Thermoleptolyngbya sichuanensis A183: one gene and its partner. The protein of the gene in region 1 interacts with the protein of each later gene in a pairwise test. Links are inferred from orthologs where the notes say so. Each region holds a gene or a part of one and is shown on either strand. Other genes may lie near its edges.

What was found.
Region 2: the proteins of rpe (region 1) and eno interact in binary tests that used the Escherichia coli proteins (3 or more experiments, as listed by UniProt). The link is inferred for Thermoleptolyngbya sichuanensis A183 from one-to-one orthologs.

The regions. Positions count from the first base shown.
Region 1 is NZ_CP053661.1:3,487,864-3,491,126, forward strand. Bases 32-2,976 are described here. They hold rpe (ribulose-phosphate 3-epimerase), read right to left. Parts: upstream 1,886-2,976; coding sequence 1,178-1,885; downstream 32-1,177. Other genes in these bases: HPC62_RS14535 (SDR family oxidoreductase), read right to left, coding at 257-1,030; HPC62_RS14545 (NF041680 family putative transposase), read right to left, coding at 2,190-2,976. In the rest of the region: more of HPC62_RS14545, read right to left, coding at 2,977-3,263. UniProt on the Escherichia coli protein: Catalyzes the reversible epimerization of D-ribulose 5-phosphate to D-xylulose 5-phosphate.
Region 2 is NZ_CP053661.1:96,451-99,766, forward strand. The notes cover bases 116-3,113. They hold eno (phosphopyruvate hydratase), read right to left. Parts: upstream 2,258-3,113; coding sequence 974-2,257; downstream 116-973. Other genes in these bases: HPC62_RS00420 (tRNA (5-methylaminomethyl-2-thiouridine)(34)-methyltransferase MnmD), read left to right, coding at 116-898; HPC62_RS00430 (TldD/PmbA family protein), read right to left, coding at 2,661-3,113. In the rest of the region: more of HPC62_RS00420, read left to right, coding at 11-115; more of HPC62_RS00430, read right to left, coding at 3,114-3,316. UniProt on the Escherichia coli protein: Catalyzes the reversible conversion of 2-phosphoglycerate (2-PG) into phosphoenolpyruvate (PEP). It is essential for the degradation of carbohydrates via glycolysis.

The DNA of each region.
Region 1 (3,263 bases):
GGCGATTCCCAAGATTCCCAAAAAGATTGCTTCGGGAAAGATTGCTTAGGGACTATTCTAGAAACTGCTCTAGAACTCTAGAGAAATTGCTCTAGAACTCTAGAAATTGCTCTAGCAATCACTCCCACTTCTTCTTTCCTGAAACACTTCACTCATCCGAACACAATCCGAAAAGAAGTCAGTCCCCTTTTGCAAAGTTTCTGCCAAGCCTTTTGTTCGGTTCTGCGGTTGCAGGGTTTCTCTTTTGCGTAGGTTCCTAGGGGCGGCGATGGGCCATTGTGGTACTCGCCTGAGCTACAGGCATGAGAATTACGTCGTTGATATTGACATGGGCGGGGCGCGTGGCGCAGTACAGCACTACATCGGCAATGTCCTCAGCCGTTAGCGGTGTAAGCCCTTGGTATACCTTGCGAGCGCGATCGCCATCTCCATGAAACCGCACCTCGCTAAACTCGGTTTCCACCATGCCCGGATCAATCGAGGTAATTCGCACAGCGGTTCCCAATAAATCCAGCTTGAGGCACTCCGTCAGGCTTTTGACGGCGGCCTTCGTGGCACAATACACATTGCCGCCGGGATAGGGCTGGTGTCCGGCGATGGAGCCGATGTTGATCACATGGCCGCGATCGCGCTGCACCATCCCAGGGAGAATCGCCCGCGTAACGTAGAGCAACCCCTTCACGTTGGTGTCGATCATTTCTTCCCAGTCTTGCACCTGGCCTTCGTGGAGCTTGTCTAGCCCCCGGCTTAGCCCTGCATTGTTCACCAAAATATCGACCGCCGCCCAGTCTTTGGGCAGTGCGCTCAGCGTAGACTCGACCCTGGGGCGATCGCCCACATCCAGTTGCAGCAGCAGCGTCTCCGTTCCAAACTGGGTCTTGAGCGCGGCTGCTAGCTCCTCTAGCCGCTCCAATCGCCGCGCTACCAGAATGAGCCGCGCCCCTGCCTCCGCAAAAAAATGGGCACAAGCCGCACCAATGCCGCTGCTTGCACCCGTAATCAGAACAATTTGGTTTTGGATAGAAGCCATTGGAGGGGTCAGGTTTTAGGAATCCGGATTCATCCTATCACCCGCCCCGGCTTTCCCTTGCCGGAACCCTCGCTCGTAAGCCTAAGCCGTGATCCTAAGCCGTGATCCTAAGCCGTGATCCCCAGCCATGCTCCTAAGCCGCTGCTCCTAAGCCGTTGCCAGGGCAGGCTCTGGACGCTTGCTGTGGCGAATGCCTTCGATGGCTTCGGCATAGTCCTTCGCGCCGAAGACCGCAGACCCGGCCACGATTGCGTTTGCGCCTGCTTCCAGCACTTGCCAGGTGTTGTTCACCTTCAGCCCACCATCGACTTCGATCCAGGGGTCGAGGCCGCGCTCGGCGCACATTTCGCGCAGCTTGCGGATCTTGGGCACCACTGCCGGAATGAAGCTCTGGCCGCCAAAACCGGGGTTGACGCTCATAATCAGCACCAGGTCGCACACCTCCAGCACATACTCAATCAGCGTCAGCGGCGTAGACGGATTCAGCACCACTCCGGCCTGCTTGCCCAGTTCCTTAATCTGGCAGAGGGTGCGGTGCAGGTGGGGAGAGGCATTGTGTTCGGCGTGGACGGAGATAATGTCGGCTCCGGCTTTGGCGAAATCTGCCACGTATTTTTCTGGCTCCACAATCATCAGATGCACGTCCAGCGGCTTTTGGGTGTAGGGACGAATCGCGTCTACGATCAGCGGGCCGATGGTGATGTTGGGGACAAAGCGACCGTCCATCACGTCTACGTGAATCCAGTCGGCTCCGGCCTGGTCAACCGCTTTGATTTCATCACCCAGGCGACTGAAGTCGGCAGATAAAATCGACGGGGCAATGACGATGGGCTTTTGTGAAGTAGGCAGGGTCATGGCGGCGGGTTCTCCTGGGTTTGATTTGGTATCAATTTTAACAAAGCTCATCCATCAGTCCAGACCCTTTGCAAAGAGGTTCAGGGACAATTCTTAAGGCTTTATAAAAAAGCTGTCTACAAGAAGCTTTATACAAAATGGAGAGTCGCGCAACTGCTCATCGAGAAATTTTCTGAGAAACTTTCTGAGAACTTTAGTTTGGACTAACTGGCATCACAATAATGCTCAACAGGATGCCATAAAGAATCTGCTCAACCGTTCATAACAGTTGAACTTAAGGAATTGGATACAATCCTGCTCGCAGTTAAGCTGCTGTTGCAACCGGACTGTTCAGGGATTGTTCGGATGTCTTGCGTTTCGAGGCTCGTTTTTTGACCATCGGATAGCAGGGACGAGGAGTTGGCTTGTGCCCCTTGCCTCGTCCTGGCGATTTACCACGAGGTTTAGGCGCAGGAGCAGGGGTGCCAATCGCTGCCAAAATGCCTGCAAACGCTTGTGCGACCCGACCCGGAGTCAACGTTTCTTGCGGTGCCTGCCAGGGCAAGGGGTGGTCAGTACAGTCCTTTCGCGCTAACCACAACTGCCAACTGAGCAACGGCATCAGGCTGCTCCACTGTTCGGTTGCCGATACAGAACTGAACTGGGGATGTGTCCAATATAGCCTCTGCTTGGCAAAGCGATACCAGTGTTCAATGGCAAAGCGACGGAGGTAGTGCAACCACAGGGTTTCTAACGGAGGCATCTGCTCACCCAGCCAAACTAACCACAAAGGAGCCAAGCGTCGCGTGCTGCTCTGTGTCTCCAGCACCTCCACGCGCAACACTTCCATTGCCCGTTTGGGGGATTTGCGGAAATGGTATGCACTCCAACGACTGACCCGCACTCGTCCCCAGTTGGGATCATCGACTTCAACGGTTTCGACCGGGACACTCCAAGTGTCAGGGTCATTGAGTTTCATCTTATGTCCATGCTTGGCAGGTGCGCCTCGCCCTCGATACGCTGGGGGCGCGCCATAGACACATCGATTGGATGTAACCCGCAGCAGCAAGTCTGCCTCAATCCCTGCCGTTTGGTTGACAAAACTGGCATTGCCGTACCCTCGGTCGTAGATCGCCAACGGACGCACCGCTAACTGCCGAGTCACTTGTTTGAGTTGGAATGCCGCTTTACTGGCGGGTGTTTCAAAGCTGGTGATGCGCTCATGCCGCAATGGTAATGCCCAACTGCCCCTGTCTTCAGCAATCCAGGCTAAGGTACTGTAGTTTTGTCCGGCTATCGGGGCATGTCCTGTTCTGCCTGATAAGGTGCGGTCTTTCAAACGCCTGGCAGCAGGACGGTTCCACCGACTCGCATCACCTGCCAACAACGGTTGCTGCTG
Region 2 (3,316 bases), 3.4 Mb from region 1 along the record:
ACTAGCTTGGGTGCCCCAGCGCACCGAAGACGGTTCTTTTACTTTTTTTTCGGAAGCGTTTGGCGAAGCGTTTCACAGTCGGCTGGGGGCACGAGCCGAGGCGTTTGAAAAGTTTGCCCAGGTGACGCGGCTGGCGGCGTTGGCCCGGCAGTTTACGGAATCCGATTCGCCGCCGATCCGCCTGCTCGACGTGTGCTACGGGCTGGGGTACAACACGGCCGCTGCGCTGGAAACGGTGTGGGCAGAAAATCCGACCTGTCGAGTGGAGGCGATCGCCCTAGAGCTAGACCCGACTGTTCCCCAGGCAGCGATCGCCCCGGATCTACTCGCCGCCTGGTCGCCCCCGGTGCAAAACGTGCTGAGGGCGATCGCCCAAAAGTCCGAATTCCAAGATTTCCAACTCAGCGCCCGCCTGCTGATCGGCGACGCACGACAGACCATTCGGCAGGTGGTGGCACAACACTTCCAGGCGGACGCAATCTTCTTTGACCCGTTTTCGCCGCGCCGCTGCCCCCAGTTGTGGACGGTGGAGTTTTTCGCGCAGGTGGCGACATGCCTCAGTCCGACGGGAGTTCTAGCCACCTATTCGCGTTCGGCCTCGGTGCGGGCGGCAATGCAGGCAGCGGGACTACACCTTGGCAATATTCCTCTGCCCGCCGGAGCCGCACGCCGACCCCACGAATGGTCCCAGGGCACGGTGGCCGCCTGGTCGTCCGATGGCTTGCTGCCCCTCTCGCCAATGGAGCAAGAGCATCTGCACACCCGCGCCGCCGTGCCCTACCGCGACCCCAGCCTCAGCGACAGCGCCGCCGCCATCCTGACGCGACATCAGCAAGAGCAACAGCAGGCTCCGCTGGAATCAACCACAAGCTGGCGGCGGCGATGGGGCATTGTCTAGGAATTTTCCAGGCATCTTCCAGGCATTTTCCAGGCATTTTTCAGGCGTGTCACACCCGAAAAATGCCCCTTTTGCCTACTTCTTGAAGGCCGCAAGCCCAGGATACTGAGCGCGATCGCCCAGATCTTCCTCAATCCGCAGAAGCTGGTTATATTTCGACAGGCGCTCGCCCCGGCAGGGTGCGCCCGTTTTCATCTGACCCGCATTGGTTGCAACGGCCAGGTCAGCAATGAAGTCGTCCGGAGTTTCGCCAGAGCGGTGGCTGATCATGACTGTGTAGTCAGCACTTCGAGACAGCTCAATGGCATCTAGCGTTTCTGTGACGCTGCCGATCTGGTTGACCTTGATCAATGACGAGTTGCCTACGCCGTCGGCGATCGCCTGCTTGATGATGGTGGGATTGGTCACAAAGGCATCATCGCCGACTAGCCGAATCTTGTCGCCCAGACGCTTGGTGAGTTCCTTCCAGCCTTCCCAATCTTGCTCACCCAGACCGTCCTCTAGAGACACGATGGGATACTGCGCTACCCAGCTTTCCCACATCGCAATCAGGTCTTCTGTGGTGCGGATGGCCTTGTCGGACTTGAAGTTGATGTAGGTGCCGTCCTCCTGCCACATCTCGCTAACGGCGGGATCGAGCGCCAGCGCAATGTCGTCACCGGGCTTTAGGCCCACCTTCGTAATGGCTTCTAGAATCAAATCCACCGCCTCGACATTTGCCTTCAGGTTGGGCGCAAAGCCGCCTTCGTCCCCAACGCCCGTGCTATAGCCCTTGCCCTTGAGGATCGACTTGAGGGCGTGATAGGTTTCTGCCCCCATTTCCAGCGCCGTGCGGAAATTGGGGGCACCCACAGGCGCAATCATAAACTCCTGAAAGTCTACGCTGTTGTCGGCGTGGGCCCCGCCGTTTAGCACATTGAAGCAGGGCACAGGAAGCAGCACAGCGGCTTCACCGCCCAGATAGCGATAGAGGGGCAGGTTTGCCGAATCGGCCGCGGCCCGCGCCACCGCCATCGACACGCCCAGGATGGCATTCGCGCCCAGATTGCTCTTGTACTCGGTGCCGTCCATATCCAGCATGGTCTGGTCGATCGCCTTCTGATCCGACGCATCGGCTCCCTTGAGCTTGTCGGCGATCGCCCCGTTCACGTTTGCCACCGCCTTCAGCACGCCCTTGCCCCCATAGCGGCCCTTGTCCCCGTCGCGCAGTTCCAGGGCCTCACGGGTTCCCGTCGAAGCGCCAGAAGGCACTGCCGCCCGCCCAAAGCCGCCATCGTCCAGCGTCACGTCTACTTCTACCGTCGGGTTGCCGCGAGAGTCGAGAATTTCGCGGGCTTTAATGGATGCGATCGCCGCCATGATGATTAATCCTCAAATAATTTCGTGAATTCGCAATTCGTAAATGGACGTGAAGGTTACACGTTGCGCTTCCCATAGCATTGAACCAGAAGAAGCCGAATTTCTCTCAAAGCTTTTGGAGTGTTTTAATCTGCTCAGGACCTATGCACTGGCAATAAACTTTCTGGGTCTTGGGCGATTTCTCGCGGGCGCAGCCTGCGAGAAATCGCCCAACTGCGTAAGTCCTACTGCTGTGAAACGGTGCAAAAACTAGCGCCTAGTCTAAGCCAGAGCGCTGAGTTTGCCATGTTGTGAAAGATACGAGTCAGAAAGGTCTAAGCTTCGTCCAAACGGTCGCTGGCGGCGGCCCCGCCCGGAAAGACTTGCCGACCCCTTCAGCGTTTGATGCTGGATCGACCGCCCGCTAGAGCGTGAAGGTAAAGTCCTCCACCAGCGCACCGGGAACCCACATTCCGCCGAGGCGACGGCGCTCATAGGTGTCCACAGTGGCGATAAATTCAATTTGCTGCGTCAGGGCAATCAGGTTGTCGCCGAGGCAGCGATAGAGGCTTTCGTCAAAGCGGAGGTTTTCAATCGGGGCCACAATCTCGCCTTGCTCCACCCAAAAGCAGGCGTAGCGGGTCATGCCCGTGATGCGGCCGGTTGGGCGATCGCTCCAGTTCAGGTAATGCAGATTAGACAGGTACAGCCCCGTCTCCAGCGCCGTCAGCACGTCGGCAGCAGGCAGACTGCCGGGACACACTTCGGGCGATCGCAGCGATTCGGCGCTGTTTGCCCCATTGGCGGTTTTGCCATATTCCTTAGCGGTGCGCGAGTTGACCAGCGTGTTAACAAGCTTGCCCTGGTCGATAATCGTCAACTCCATTGGGGCAATTTCGCCCAGGTGGTTGAACCGGGGCACCAGACCAGAGGCAAAGTTTTCGCGCAGGGTGAATTGAGAAGACAGCGTGCGATCGCCCCGCTGCAACGCGCCCAGGGCACTTTCGCCCTGCTGGAGCGATGCCTCACTGACCCCGCCCCAGGAGAACATCGCCACAATATCAGCCAGCGCCGCCGGAG